3 regions of the Kitasatospora sp. NPDC001095 genome follow, and region 3 is predicted to be linked to each of the others. Evidence: predicted binding sites of a transcription regulator. Region 3 holds the regulator's gene; each other region holds the start of a gene.
The links. The regulator HspR, encoded in region 3, represses chaperone genes until heat shock. The targets are predictions, from matches to a motif close to TTGAGNNNNNNNNNCTCAA.
Positions count from the first base shown of each region.

Region 1: a site for HspR is predicted at 3,148-3,166, ahead of lon (endopeptidase La). Genes of this name have one in related genera too.
Region 2: a site for HspR is predicted at 2,106-2,124, ahead of dnaK (molecular chaperone DnaK). Genes of this name have one in related genera too.

Region 1 covers NZ_JBSFKQ010000032.1:6,138-11,245, reverse strand. The annotation lists gene ACWDBB_RS23955 (GtrA family protein) at 1-555, opposite strand, end outside; gene lon (endopeptidase La) at 663-3,125, opposite strand; gene ACWDBB_RS23945 (rhomboid-like protein) at 3,332-4,099, opposite strand; gene ACWDBB_RS23940 (response regulator transcription factor) at 4,661-5,108, shown strand, end outside.
Region 2 covers NZ_JBSFKQ010000022.1:38,159-43,266, forward strand. The annotation lists gene ACWDBB_RS19755 (hypothetical protein) at 1-139, opposite strand, end outside; gene ACWDBB_RS19760 (Hsp20/alpha crystallin family protein) at 249-683, shown strand; gene ACWDBB_RS19765 (DUF2267 domain-containing protein) at 823-1,227, shown strand; gene ACWDBB_RS19770 (DUF2267 domain-containing protein) at 1,282-1,680, shown strand; gene ACWDBB_RS19775 (helix-turn-helix domain-containing protein) at 1,727-2,068, opposite strand; gene dnaK (molecular chaperone DnaK) at 2,181-4,037, shown strand; gene ACWDBB_RS19785 (type B 50S ribosomal protein L31) at 4,231-4,494, opposite strand; gene rpmG (50S ribosomal protein L33) at 4,525-4,689, opposite strand; gene ACWDBB_RS19795 (50S ribosomal protein L32) at 4,740-4,913, shown strand.
Region 3 covers NZ_JBSFKQ010000002.1:64,623-69,730, forward strand. The annotation lists gene dnaK (molecular chaperone DnaK) at 1-337, shown strand, start outside; gene grpE (nucleotide exchange factor GrpE) at 334-951, shown strand; gene dnaJ (molecular chaperone DnaJ) at 1,175-2,335, shown strand; gene ACWDBB_RS02180 (heat shock protein transcriptional repressor HspR) at 2,343-2,873, shown strand; gene ACWDBB_RS02185 (hypothetical protein) at 3,068-4,060, shown strand; gene ACWDBB_RS02190 (hypothetical protein) at 4,635-5,108, shown strand, end outside.

The DNA of each region.
Region 1 (5,108 bases), on a different contig from region 3:
TGGCATCTCGGGTGCAGCGTAACCGGGTTCCGGGGGCGCCGTCGTCGGTGCCGGGACGGGCCGGCCCGGGGTCGTCCGGGCGGACGGGGCGAAGACCCACCGCCGCATCGCCCAGTAGCGGAACACCATCGCCACGAAGGTGCCGACGACGATTCCGCTGAGGAAGTCCGCGGCCTCCTGCCCGACCGGGTCGACGTACGGCTCGCGCAGGTCCAGGAGGTACCGGGAGATCGCCAGCGGTACGTCGTTGACGACGATCGCCACCGCGCTGACCAGGACGAACATCAGCGCCTCGCGCCGGCTGCCGGCGGCCCGGAAGGCCCAGCGGCGGTTCAGCACGTACGAGACGACGGTGCCGATCACGGTCGCGACGGTCAGCGCGACCACCGGCTTGTGCTGCAGCACGGTGAGCTTGAGCTCCAGGTTGATCACCGTGGTGAGCAGGAAGCAGCCGCTCCCGACCAGCAGGAACTTCACCAGCCGGCGGTGCCGCACCACGAAGGGGCGCAGCCGGTCGGGCACCCGGGCCAGGGCGCGCTGCGTGGGTGACGGCATCTCCGCAGTCTCGCACGCGGGGATGCCGTCGGCCCGTCAGATCGCCGCCGTCCGCCCGGGCCCGCGCCGGATGCCCGGGCCGCCACCGCGGCGGCCCGGGCTCCCGGTCAGGCGGCCACCAGCACCGCGGCCCCGGCCGGCTCCAGCGCCAGCTCCAGCACCTCCCGCACGTCCGCCACCGGGTGGACGGCGAGCCGCTCCAGCACCTCGGCCGGGACGTCGTCCAGGTCGGCCTCGTTGCGCCTGGGGATGATCACCGTGGTGATCCCGGCCCGGTCGGCGGCCAGCAGCTTCTGCTTCAGCCCGCCGATCGGCAGCACCCGCCCGGTCAGCGACACCTCGCCGGTCATCGCCACGTCGGTGCGCACCTTGCGGCCGGAGAGCAGCGAGGCCAGCGCCGTGGTCATGGTGATGCCGGCGCTCGGCCCGTCCTTGGGAATGGCCCCGGCCGGGATGTGCAGGTGCACGCCGCGGTCGCGCAGCGAGGTGACCGGCAGCTCCAGCTCGGCGCCTCGCGAGCGCAGGTAGGAAAGCGCGATGTGCGCGGACTCCTTCATCACGTCGCCCAGCTGCCCGGTGAGGGTCAGCCCGGTGCCGCCGGTCTCGGCGTCGGCCAGCGAGGCCTCGATGTAGAGGACGTCGCCGCCGGCGCCCGTCACCGCGAGGCCGGTGGCCACGCCGGGGACGGCGGTGCGGCGCTCGGCCGGCTCCTGGGCGGACTCCGGCACGTGGTGCGGCCGGCCGATCAGGGCGCGCAGGTCCTGCGCGCCGACGGAGGCGGGCAGCTCGCGCTCGCCCAGCTCGGCCTGCGCGGCGATCTTGCGCAGCACCCGGGCGATCGAGCGCTCCAGGTTCCGGACGCCTGCCTCCCTGGTGTACTCCCCGGCGAGCCCGCGCAGCGCCGACTCGTCCACGGTGACCTGCTCGCCGTTCAGACCGGCCCGCTCCAGCTGGCGCGGGAGCAGGTGGTCCCGGGCGATGACGATCTTCTCGTCCTCGGTGTAGCCGTCCAGCCGGACCAGCTCCATCCGGTCGAGCAGCGGCTCGGGGATGGCCTCCAGCACGTTGGCGGTGGCGAGGAAGACGACGTCGGAGAGGTCGAGCTCGACCTCCAGGTAGTGGTCCCTGAAGGTGTGGTTCTGTGCCGGGTCCAGCACCTCCAGCAGGGCGGCCGCCGGGTCTCCCCGGTGGTCGGAGCCGACCTTGTCGATCTCGTCCAGCAGGACGACCGGGTTCATCGAGCCGGCCTCCTTGATCGCCCGCACCAGTCGGCCGGCCTGCGCGCCGACGTAGGTGCGCCGGTGGCCACGGATCTCCGCCTCGTCCCGGACGCCGCCGAGCGCGACCCGGACGAAGGAGCGGCCCATGGCGCGGGCCACCGACTCGCCGAGCGAGGTCTTGCCGACGCCGGGCGGGCCGACCAGGGCCAGCACCGCGCCTCCTCCCGCCCGCCGCCCACCGCCGCCCTTCTTGGGAACGGCTTCGCCCCGAACGTCCTTGATGCCGCCGACCGGCCCGAGCCCCTGGTCGGCCCGGCGCTTGCGGACGGCCAGGTACTCGACGATCCGGTCCTTCACGTCGGCCAGGCCGGCGTGGTCGGCGTCCAGCACCGCGCGGGCGCCGGCGATGTCGTACGCGTCCTCGGTGCGCTCGTTCCAGGGCAGCTCCAGGACGGTGTCCAGCCAGGTGCGGATCCAGGAGCCCTCGGGTGACTGGTCGGAGGCGCGCTCCAGCTTGTCGACCTCCTTGAGCGCGGCCTCGCGGACCTTCTCGGGGAGGTCGGCGGCCTCGACCCGGGCGCGGTAGTCGCCCTCCTCGTCGGCGGCCTCGCCGTTCAGCTCGGCCAGTTCCTTGCGGACGGCCTCCAGCTGGCGGCGGAGCAGGAACTCCTTCTGCTGCTTGGCCACGCCCTCCTCGACGTCCTTGCGGATGGTGTCGTTGACCTCCTCCTCGGCGAGGTGGTCGCGCAGCAGGGTGAGCGCGTACTCCAGACGGGCGACCTGGTCGGCCTCCAGCAGCACCTTGAGCTTCTGCTCGGCGGTGGCGAAGGGCGCGTAGCCGATGTTGTCGGCGAGCTCGCCGACGCCCTCGATCCGGTCGACCCGGTCGACGATCTGCCAGGCGCCGCGCTTGCGCAGCCACTGGGTGGACAGCGCCTTGTACTCCCTGACCAGCTCGGCGGTCCGGCCGGCCACCGGGGTGCCCACCGAGGACTCCCGGAACGGCGTGGTCTCCACCCAGAGGGCGGCGCCGGGGCCCGTGGTGCCGACCCCGATCCGGAGCCGGCGCACGGCGCGCACCAGCGCGGCCGACTGCAACAACGTGTTGGGGCCGTCGGCCAGCCGGCCGACCTGCTCCACGGTGGCCAGCGTGCCGACCGCCGCGTACGAGCCGTCCACCCGCGGGACCAGCAGGACCTGCGGCTTGCCGGTGGCGGCGGCCCGGGCGGCCTCGACCGCGGCGCGCACCTCGGTGTCCTTCAGGTCCAGCGGGACCACCATGCCCGGCAGGACGACCTCGTCGTCGAGCGGCAGCACGGGCAGGGTGAGCGGTGTGGACGTCGATGCCATGATCTCTCCCCAGTCAGCGAACTTGAGTCGACCTGACTAAGGCCTGGCGGTCGCCGGATGTTCCCGACGGCCTGTTCGCCGCGAGCGAACGGGATTCGGTGCGGAAGGCCCTTCCCGTGACCGCGTCAAAAGGAGGCCGAGGGCTCCTGGGGAAGCCCTGACAGCCGAGCGCCCGACCCCGGGTGAACCCCGACCGGGCGACGGCGTCAACGCACTGCCCGCACCCGGGCCGGCGCACCGCCGGAGGCCGTCGCGGCGACCGGACGCGGCCTGGACGGGCGCCGCTCGACCCGGCGCAGCCAGCGCCACAGCGCGACCCCGGTCAGCACCGCGGCCGGGTGCCCCACCCCGGTGACCACGTCCCGGTCGGAGGCGATCTGCTCGGCGATCATCAGCCCGGCACCGCCCAGCGCCAGCAGCCGCCCGCGCCAGGAGAGCAGCCCTGCCACCGCGCCCAGGCAGGCGAGCACGCCGTAGCTGACCCCGATGTCCAGGTGGTCCATCGCCTCGGGCGCCATCCGCCCGGTCTCCACCGCGGTGATCACCACGCCCTGGGAGAGCAGCGTCGCGGCGACGTGCCCGGCCGCGAACACCGCCGCCGCCCGGGCCGGACCGACCCTGCGCTCCAGCGGCGCGAGGGTGAGGGCGAATCCCCACAGGTACGGCATCCACACCTCGCCGGCCACCCAGAATCCGCTCAGCACAAGAGCGCGCAAAGGGTGCTGGAGCAGGTTGTGCCCGTCCGAACTGGAGGCTTCCTGCAGACGCTGGACGAGTTCAGGATCGGCGAGCCCGGCGAAGGTCGTGGTGGCTCCCACGACGGCGAGGTATCCGATGGTGAAGGGCGTTCTCCGGGGTGTCGGCACCCGTTCCATCAGCCATTCCACGACGCCGGCGCGCAGCCCCAGGCGGAGCATTCCGTACGGCGCCCGCGCGGCCCCGAACCCCTCGGCGCCCCGCCCGAGTCCCGCCATGCCGCCTCCGCTCCACGCCGCAGCCACCGACTCCTCGTCAGGTGCCCAACGTACCGGCGCGCGCCGCGGATTCCGCCCGGTCGGGCCTTGTCGTGGCCACGGTACGTCGAGGTTCTGGGAGACACCTGGGAAAAGCCCGTGAAGACCGTCGCCGCGGCGGACCGCCGGATTCCCGATATTGGTCCAGACCTTCTCCCCCTCGATGGAGGCGCAGGGCCTCTGACCGGCGCCTCGGCGTCAACTGGACTGCATACGTACCGTTACGCAGAGAAAATTCGCCGGGTAAGGTATCGGCCCGTGCCCACTCGTGCAGTGGGTCCGAGGGCGGCCCGAGAGCCGGCCCACGGGCCGGAAACGTCCGGTCCACCTGCCGGGAAGCATCCGCTGTCCGTACGCTGCGAAGTGCGCGGGAGAAGTGGGCGGCCGACCATCCGTCCCCGTCTCCCGATCGCGCGGCGGGACGGCGGACCCGGCACAGTCCACGACGGAACAAGACTACGAGCGGAGCCCCGCCATCCCCACGGGTGGCCGGCCCGCAGCCCTGGGGGCGGTGGCGTGACCGTGACAGAAATCCAGCAGGACAACCAGCACACCGGTGGCACTGTGAGCAGCCAGCGCAGAGTACTGGTGGTGGAGGACGAGCCCACGATCGCCGAGTCGATCGCCGCCCGGCTGGGCGCCGAGGGCTTCAAGGTCGCCGTGGCCCACGACGGCCCCGGCGCGGTCGACGGCTTCCACACCTGGCAGCCGGACCTGGTCGTCCTCGACATCATGCTGCCCGGCTTCGACGGGCTGGAGGTGTGCCGCCGGATCCAGGCCCAGCGCCCGGTGCCCGTCCTGATGCTGACCGCCCGCGACGACGAGACGGACCTGCTGGTCGGCCTCGGCGTGGGCGCGGACGACTACATGACCAAGCCGTTCTCGATGCGCGAACTGGCCGCCCGCGTCAACGTCCTGCTGCGCCGCGTGGAGCGCGCCCAGCAGGCCGCCCGCACGCCCGCCCTGGGCA
Region 2 (5,108 bases), on a different contig from region 3:
GCGGGGTCGTGGCTTCGGTGTCCTGCGCGGTGCGGACGGCGTCGTCTATGGCGGCGAGCGCCGCGGCGGCGGCGAGGAAGGACGCCGGGCCCCTCGACGGTCCGCCACTGGTGGCGGGTTCTTGGGGCCGCTTTCTCATGGGTGTCACTCCTTTGGCGACATCAGGGTTTGTCATTGGATGGATGACATGTTAGAACGGTTTCAGGTGAAGCGCACTGGCACCCATCGATCAGTGGAGGTGTTTCGCGATGCTGATGCGCACCGATCCGTTCCGCGAGCTGGACCGGCTGACCCAGCAGTTCTTCGGCACGACCGGGACCTGGTCGAGGCCGACCCCGATGCCGCTGGACGCCTACCGCGCCGGCGACGAGTACGTGATCTGCTTCGACCTGCCGGGGGTGGCCCCCGATGCGATCGACATCGATGTCGAGCGGAACATGCTGACCGTCAAGGCCGAACGCCGTCCCCGCCACCAGGGCGAGGACGTGAAGTGGGAGCTGTCCGAGCGTCCGCTCGGCGTCTTCTCCCGGCAGGTCATGCTCTCCGACACGCTCGACCCCGACGGGATCGTCGCCGACTACGACTCCGGCGTGCTGACCCTGAAGATCCCGGTCGCCGAGAAGGCCAAGCCCCGCAAGATCGCCATCGGCCACGGCGGAAGCCGCAAGGAGATCAAGGCCTGACGGCGTCCCTCTGCCGTTCCGCGCCGCCCGCACCCCCCGAGCGGACGGCGCGGAACACTCCCGCAGTCGGCCCCGTGCCGCCCGGACCGGCACCGTTCGTGGTGAGGGCCTTCGGTGAAATCGACAGGGAGGAATCGCGGTGACTCTTCGATGGGAAGCTTTCTTGGACCAGGTCCAGGAACGCGGAGAGTACGACACACCCCAGGACGCCGATCGCGCGGCCCGCGTCGTGCTGGCCCTGCTCGGCGCCCACCTGGTCGGCGATGTGCGCGCGAAGCTCGCGGCCCGTCTGCCCGAGACCTTCGCCCTGATCCTGCTGAACCCCTTGCAGGCCGCCGAGCCGCTCAGTCCCGAACGGTTCGTACGCGCCACCGCCGCCTGGATCGAGGGCGCCACCGAGAAGACCGCCGTGTGGGACATCGGAGCCGTCCTGTCCACGGTGGCCGACGCCGCCGGCGACGAATTGTTGGAGCGCGTGCTGTTCCAGCTGCCGCCCGGCTACGACGTCCTGTTCGGCCGCCCCGCCCCCGACCACCGATCCTGACCGCTTTCGTGCCGCCGCGTGCACCGCGGCGGCCCGTATCGGAAGGCCACCGCCATGACCCGGCACCGCCGCCTGATCCAGCAGGTCCGCACCCTTGGCCGCCACCCCAGCGACGAGGAAGCGGAACGAGTCCTCGACACCGTCCTGGCCGTCCTCGGCTCCCAGCTCACCGGCGACGAACGCTGCGAGCTGGCCGCCGCGCTGCCCGAGCGGGCCCGCGCCGTCCTCGCCTCGCAGATCCCCCTGCCCGAACCCGTCGCCGCCCCCGCCTTCGTCGAAGCCGTCGCCCGAGCCCTGAACATCAGCCTCACCAGCGCCCGCTGGGATGCCTCCTCCGTCCTGGCCGCCCTCGCCGATCTCGCCGGCGATAGGCTCACCGACCGCCTTCTCGCTTGCCTGCCCAGCGGCTACGCGCTCCTGTTCGGCCGCGCCGACCTCGCCGCCGCCGCTTGAACCCCACCCAGCAGCGCGGGCGGGTCCAGGCGGCGGGCGCCGGACGTCACCGGCCGCGGGTCCGCCCCAGGTCGGCCTCCAGCTCCTCCACTCGGGCCTGGAGATCGAGCACCCGGCGCGCCCCTTCCAGGGTCAGTCCCTCGCCGATCAGCTTGACCAGTGCGGCAATGCGGTTGATCTCCCGGCGCGAGTAGCGCCGCTGGCCGCCTGCCGAGCGCACGGGCACCACCGCGCCCAGCTCGTCCAGTCGCCTCAGGAACGCCACCCGGACGTGCAGCATCGCGGCAACCTGCCCCACCGTGTACAGCGCGGCATCCGCGTCATCAATGGGCAGCTCCACCACCGCGACCTCACCTCGCCGCTCGATGAAATGAAACCTCACTTCCACGTTACAGATTTCCTCCAGCCACGGCGTCGACTTACCCTTGATGTCATGAGGCTCAAGTTTCCTTCCTCCCGGTGAGGCAAGACGGGAGGGATGGCAAGAGAGGAGGCCCGTGATGGCACGCGCAGTCGGTATCGACCTGGGAACGACGAACTCGGTGGTCTGCGTGCTGGAGGGCGGCGAGCCGACCGTCGTCACGAACGCCGAAGGCGCGCGCACCACCCCGTCGGTGGTGGCCTTCGGCAAGGGCGGCGAGGTGCTGGTCGGCGAGGTCGCCAAGCGGCAGGCCGTCACCAACGTTGACCGCACCGCGCGCTCGGTGAAGCGGCACATGGGCGAGAGCGGCTGGCACTTCCCGGAGAAAGGGGACGTGGACGGCAAGAGCTACACCGCGCAGGAGATCTCCGCGCGGGTGCTGCAGAAGCTGAAGCGCGACGCCGAGTCCTACCTGGGCGAGGACGTGACGGACGCGGTGATCACCGTGCCCGCGTACTTCAACGACTCCCAGCGCACCGCGACCAAGGAGGCCGGCGAGATCGCGGGCCTGAAGGTGGCGCGGATCATCAACGAGCCGACCTCCGCCGCCCTGGCGTACGGCCTGGACAAGGAGAACGACCAGACGGTGCTGGTCTTCGACCTCGGCGGCGGCACGTTCGACGTGTCGCTGCTGGAGATCGGCGAGGGCGTGGTGGAGGTGAAGGCCACCTCCGGCGACACCCACCTCGGCGGTGACGACTGGGACCAGCGGATCATCGACCACCTGGTCAAGCAGTTCAAGAACGGCTACGGCATCGACCTGTCCAAGGACAAGATGGCCGTGCAGCGCCTCCGCGAGGCCGCCGAGAAGGCCAAGATCGAGCTGTCCGCCGCCACCGAGACGACGATCAACCTGCCCTACGTCACGGCCTCCGCCGAGGGCGCGCTGCACCTGGACGAGAAGCTCACCCGCGCCCAGTTCCAGCAGCTCACCGCCGACCTGCTGGACCGCTGCGAGGGCCCGTTCCACCAGGCCGTCAAGGACGCCAAGATCGAGGTCCCCGACATCGACCACGTGATCCTGGTCGGCGGCTCCACCCGGATGCCGGCCGTCACGGACCTGGTGAAGAAGCTCACCGGCAAGGACCCGCACAAGGGCGTCAACCCTGACGAGGTCGTCGCCATCGGCGCCTCGCTCCAGGCCGGTGTCCTCAAGGGCGAGGTCAAGGACGTCCTGCTGCTGGACGTCACCCCGCTGTCGCTGGGCATCGAGACCAAGGGCGGCATCATGACCAAGCTGATCGAGCGCAACACCACGATCCCGACCCGGCGCTCGGAGGTCTTCACCACCGCCGAGGACAACCAGCCCTCGGTCACCGTGCAGGTGTACCAGGGCGAGCGGGAGATCGCCGCGTACAACAAGAAGCTCGGCATGTTCGAGCTGGCCGGCATCGCCCCGGCCCCGCGCGGCCTGCCGCAGATCGAGGTCACCTTCGACATCGACGCCAACGGCATCATGCACGTCGGCGCGAAGGACCTCGGCACCGGCAGGGAGCAGAAGATGACCGTCACCGGCGGCTCCGCCCTGCCCAAGGACGACATCGACCGCATGATCCGCGAGGCCGAGCAGCACGCCGAGGAGGACCGCCGCCGCAAGGAAGCCGCCGAGACCCGCAACCAGGGCGAGCAACTCGCCTACACCACCGAGAAGTTCCTCACGGACAACCAGGGCAAGGTCCCGGCCGACGTGCAGAGCGAGGTGGAGGCCGCTCTGACGGAGCTGAGAGAGAAGCTCAAGGGCGAGGACACCGCCGCGATCCGCGCGGCGAGCGAGAAGGTCGCCCAGGTCAGCCAGAAGCTCGGCCAGGCCATGTACGCCCAGACCGCCCCCGGTGCACCGGGCGGCGCGACCGGTCCGCAAGGCTCGGAAGAGGAGGTCGTGGACGCCGAGATCGTGGACGAGGACGAGCACAAGGGAGGCGGCACCGCACCCTGACGGTGGGCTGCCCGCCGGCGGTGGCGGCGGGTCGTCCGCGCCCTTCACGACCACCGCGTGGCGGAACCGCTCGACCAGGCCTTCGCCCGCATCGAGCACCTGCGGCCGCGATGACCCGCCCCGGTACGCGCGAACGCCGGTGTGCCACCTCGGATCCGAGAGGGCGCACCGGCATTCGTACGCGGTCCCGGTCTCAGCCCTTGCGGCGGGCGGCCGCGGCGCCGTAGCGGCGCTCGAAGCGCTCGACACGGCCCGCGGTGTCGAGCACGCGGGACTGGCCGGTGTAGAAGGGGTGGCTGGCGGAGGAGATCTCCACGTCGATCACGGGGTAGGTGTTGCCGTCCTCCCACTCGATGGTGCGGTCACTGGTGACGGTGGACCGTGTGAGGAAGGTCAGCCCGCCGACGCGGTCACGGAAGACGACGGGGCGGTAGGCGGGGTGGATGCCGGGCTTCATCGGATTCTCCTTGGCTGGGCGGGGTCGGGGTCAGCGTTCCTCGCGGAACTCGGTGTGGCGACCGAGCACGGGGTCGTACTTGCGCAGGACGAGCCGGTCCGGGTCGTTGCGCCGGTTCTTGCGGGTCACGTACGTGTGGCCGGTACCGGCGGTGGACCGGAGTTTGATGATCGGGCGCAGGTCGTTGCGGGCCACGGCGTCCTCCTGGGGCGGATCGGTGACGGTTGAGCCACCATCATAGCGAAATGGTTTTCGTTTCCATCAGGCGTGTAGGGTGGCAACGTCACCTGCGGCCACGGCATTCCCGGGCCGAGGCCGCGATCCTGGTCCCGATCGAGATCGACGGCCGTCGCCACCTCGTCCCCCAGCACTTGGTCCGCGCCTACCAGCGCGGCCTGCTGGCCGCCGACGAGAGGTGAGCACGGCGGGGGCGCCGGCATCGGCAGGGCGCCGGCCTTCCCGCCGCGCAGGGCCCTGGCCTGCTACAGTCGTGGGAGTTGCAGTAGTGGTTCCCATGAACTTTGTGTGCGCCTGCTGATGTATTGCAGGCGCATTTTTTGTTCCCCGGCTCTTCCCCGGTGGGCGCTCCATGCGGTGACTCGAAGCCCGCGCCG
Region 3 (5,108 bases):
GGCCGTCGAGACGCGCAACTCCGCCGAGCAGCTCGTCTACTCGACCGAGAAGTTCATCGCCGACAACGCCGACAAGCTGCCGGGCGACGTCAAGACCGAGGTCGAGACCGCCATCGGCGAGCTCAAGGAGGCCCTGAAGGGCGAGGACATCGCGAAGATCCGCGAGGCCTCGGAGAAGGTCTCCACCACCGCGCAGAAGCTCGGCCAGGCGCTGTACGCCAACGCCGACGCCACCGCCGGTGCCGCCGGCTCCGGTGACTCCGCCCAGGCCAAGGACGACGACGTCGTCGACGCCGAGATCGTGGACGACGAGAAGCCCAAGGGCGGTGCGGCATGACGGACAAGCCGCAGGGCGGCAAGCCCGGCGACGACTCCGCCGCCGAAGAGGCCGTGATCAAGGCTGCCGAGGAGGCCGCCTCGGCCGGCTCCGGGGACTCCGGTTCGGAGGAGCTCGCCGCCGCCAAGCGGGAGCTCGCCGAGCGCACCGGCGACCTCCAGCGCCTCCAGGCCGAGTACCAGAACTACCGCAAGCGGGTCGAGCGCGACCGGCTGACCGTCCGCGAGATCGCCGTCTCCAACATCCTGGAGTCGCTGATCCCGGTCCTGGACGACATCGGCCGCGCCCGCGAGCACGGCGAGGTCACGGGCGGCTTCAAGTCCGTCGCCGAGTCGCTGGAGACGGTCGTCGCCAAGCTGGGCCTGCAGCAGTTCGGCAAGGAGGGCGAGCCCTTCGACCCGACCATGCACGAGGCGCTGATGCACAGCTACTCCTCGGACGTCACCGAGGACACCTGCGTGCAGATCCTCCAGCCCGGCTACCGCATCGGCGAGCGGATCATCCGCCCGGCGATGGTGGCCGTCGCCGAGCCCCAGCCCGGCAGCCAGGCGCCCTCGGACGCCGAGGCGAAGTCCACCGACAAGGACAAGTCCGACGGTGGCTCGGACAGCTGACAACCTGTGACAGCTGACAACCAGTGCGCTGCGGAGTCGTACGCCGGCCAGTACGGCGGCCGGCTCCGCAGCGCTCTGTCAACGGTCTTACACCCAGCGGCTGTTGACAGCTCTGTGACGATGGAACTCGGGAGGTGGCGGAAGCCGTGAGCGAGCGCAGCGAGCGAACAATCGAGAGGCGCGTGAACCGCTCAGCGGCTGCCGAGCGCAGCGAGGTGGACGCATGAGTGGCAAGGACTTTGTCGAGAAGGACTACTACAAGGTCCTCGGCGTGCCCAAGGACGCCACCGCTACCGAGATCAAGAAGACCTACCGCAAGCTCGCGCGCGAGTTCCACCCCGACGCCAACAAGGGTGACGCCAAGTCCGAGGAGCGGTTCAAGGACATCTCCGAGGCGTACGACGTCCTCTCCGACGAGAAGCGCCGCAAGGAGTACGACGAGGCCCGCACCCTCTTCGCCAACGGCGGCTTCCGGGCCGGCGGCCCCGGCGGCACGGGCAGCTACAGCTTCGACTTCGGCGACCTCTTCAGCGGCAGCCAGGGCGGCGGCGGTGGCGGCGGCGGCCTCGGGGACGTCTTCGGCGGCCTCTTCAACCGCGGCGGCACCCGCCAGGCCCAGCCCCGGCGCGGCGCCGACGTCGAGACCGAGGTGACGCTCTCCTTCGAGGAGGCGGTGGACGGCGCGACCGTCCCGCTGCGGATGACCAGCCAGGCCCCCTGCCGCGGCTGCAACGGCACCGGGGCCAAGGCCGGCACCACCCCGCGGGTCTGTCCGACCTGCGTCGGCGCGGGCACCGTCAGCCGCGGCCAGGGCGCCTTCGCGCTCTCCGAGCCGTGCAAGGACTGCCGCGGCCGGGGCATGATCGTCGACGACCCGTGCCCCGACTGCCACGGCAGCGGCCGCGCCAGCTCGGCCCGCACCATGCAGGTCCGGATCCCGGCCGGCGTCCAGGCCGACCAGCGCATCCGGCTCAAGGGCAAGGGCGCCCAGGGCGAGCGCGGCGGGCAGCCCGGCGACCTCTACGTCACCGTGCACGTCGACCCGCACCCGGTGTTCGGCCGCAAGGGCGACAACCTCACCGTCACCGTCCCCGTCGCCTTCCCCGAGGCGGCGCTCGGCGCGACCATCGAGGTGCCCACGCTGAACGGCCCGGCCGTGAAGCTCAAGCTGCCCCCGGGCAGCGCCAACGGCCTCACCATGCGCGCCCGCGGCAAGGGCGCCACCCGCAAGGACGGCACCCGCGGCGACCTCCTCGTCACCGTCGAGGTCGTGGTGCCGCAGCACGTCACCGGCGACGCGCTGAGCGCCCTGGAGCAGTACCGCGAGGCCACCGCCTCCGACGATCCGCGAGCCGACCTGTTCAGGGCGGCGAAGGGAGCGTGACGACCAGATGTCCCCGATGAACCCGATCGACCCCGACACCCCGATCGGCTCCGGCCTCGGCGAGGGCCTGCCCGGCGCCGGCGCCCGCCGCACCCGCCGGGCCGCCGCGGCCCCGCCGACGTACGTGCTCACCGAGGACACCCCGGTGTACGTCATCTCCGTGGCCGCCGAACTGTCCGGTCTGCACCCGCAGACCCTGCGCCAGTACGACCGCCTCGGCCTGGTCTGCCCCGACCGCACCGCCGGCCGGGGCCGCCGCTACTCCGCGCGCGACATCCAGCAGCTGCGCGAGGTCCAGCGGCTCTCCCAGGACGAGGGCATCAACCTGGCGGGGATCAAGCGGATCATCGAGCTGGAGAACCAGGTCACCGCCCTCCGGTCCCGCGTCGCGGAGCTGGTCGACTCGCTGGAAGGCGCCGCCGCCGCCCTCCAGCAGCGCGAGGCCGCCGTCCACGCGTCCTACCGCCGCGACCTCGTCCCGTACCAGCCCCCCACCCCGCAGTCCAGCGCGCTCGTCGTCTGGCGTCCCAAGCGCTGACCTGACGGATCCACCGAGCCGCCGGCCCCTCCTCTCGGGGGGTGCCGGCGGCTCGGTGTTGGTGAGAGAGTGCTCTATCGGGCCGGCACGGTCGATCTGCGGGCGGCAAGGCACCCGGTCAGCGCCACCTAGGATTCTTGCCACAGAAGACGACAGTCGCGTTGACTACTTCCCGGTCAACACTAGGAGCCGAGATGAGTGGGCGAGAGCACGCGGGGGCTGCATTCAGCGGATCGCGCGTCCTGTCCGAGGACGCCCGAAAGCTCTACCTGCAGGCCGTCAACGAGAACGGTCGTCTCTTCCGGAGCGCGTGTCCGGCCACCAGTGTCCCGGCCCTCGATGAATTGTTGAAACTCGGACTGCTCATACCCGACAGCGACGATCCGGGCGCTTTGCTCGCGGTCGATCCGGCCCAACTCGCCGACAGTCTGAGTTCCACCTGGCAGCGTCAGGCCCTCGATCTGCTCTCCAGAGCGGTATCGCTGCCCGGCGACCTCAGCGAACTCGCCGAGGCATTTCACGCCCCCGACACGACGGGTGGGGCCATCGAATACATCCACGGGAAAGCGCGGATAAATCAGAGACTTCAGCAGTCGGCCGCCGCGGGAGTCACGGAAGGCCTGTCGATGCAGCCCGGCGGACCCCGCCCGGCGGAAATGCTGACGTCTTTCCTGGCGCGCGACCTGGAGATTCTCCGCCACGGCGCGTCGATGCGCACCATTTACAACGCGAGCACCCGCTACCACCAGGCGACCCGGGACTACGTCGCGAAGCTGACCGAGGAAGGGTGGCAGTTCCGCACCCTGGACGAGCCGTACGCCCGGCTGATCATCGTGGACCGCAAGCTGGCCGTGATTCCGGTGGTGGACGACGACCTGGCGGCGTTCATCCACGATCCGGCCATCGTCAGCTTCCTCATCGAGGAGGTCTTCGAGCGGAGTTGGAACCGGGCCCTGGAATTCGACGGGGACCGTTCCGTCCCCCAACAAGTCGTCTCCAGACTGCGCCAGACGATCATCGACCTGATGCTCGCCGGGACGAACCACCGGGTCATCGCACGACGGCTGGGCATCAGTGAGCGCACCCTGGCGCGCCACATCGCGGAACTGAGGGAGGAGTACCACGTCGACTCCCTCTTCCAGCTGGGCTACGCGCTCGGCCGGTCGACGAGACCGGAACTGGGCTGAGGGCGGCCGCCGAATCCCGCCCCACCCGGCGCGAAAGGCTCAGCCTTCACGCCCGCCCCGTCCCGATCGAGCCGTGGAACCGGATTTCAGCCCCAGTGCAGGTCGTCGGCGACAGCCGCCAGCGCACTGGTGCTCACAGCCGCGTGCCCGCCGTCGGACGGGAAGGAGACTCCGGTCAGAACCGCCATGCCGATGAGGATCGGAAGCGCAGCCTTGCAGACGAGTCGACGCAGAGACACGGACCCACCCTCCAAACTCTCGAACACCTAGGACCGAATCAATAGCACTGGCGTCCACATGATGCCGCACCTTCCGCGAGAGTGCCATCCCCACTCCCCCCGGCCGGAGCGTCATCTCTCTGCCAGGCATCCAGATGACAGGGCGGGACGCTGGACGCGGCCGCGCGCGCTGATAGACGATCAGTTCGCTCCCAATGGTCCAGCACAGATAGCGAACTTGCCGCTGTACCGTCAAATATCTGCCGGATCTCTTCCGCTCGCAGACTCAAAAACCACTGTCCTCAGCGCCCGCCGGCACCACATCACCACCCGGTCGGCCTTTCCCCGGAGTCGACATGACCGAGCCCTACCTGCGTCACCACGACAGCCAGGCCCCTGAGGGTCGGCGTGCACGTGTGTTCCTGGCCGCCCCCCTGATGCGACTGACCGGGCCGGCCGACAGTGTGGTGACGCTCGCCAGCCGGACGCGGCTGACGACGCTCCGCACCACCCTGCTGCGCAGCGGCGCCGCCGTGTACAGCGCGCACCACAGTGACGCCTGGACCGTCTCCGGCCGCGCGCCGGAGCCCCGCGTCCCCTCCGACTTCCGCGCCCTCCAGTCCGCCGACCTCGTGTTCGCCTACGTCGGGGCCCCCCTCTCGGCCGGCGTGAGCCTGGAGCTCGGCTGGGCGTCGGCGCTGCGCAAGCCCATCGTCCTCCTGGTCGACGAGGCCATCACCCACAACCCGCTGATCGCCACCATCGAGCAGGTCGCCCCCGTCCTGCCGCTGGTCTTCGACGACACCTGGTCGCAGGAGGCCCTCAACCAC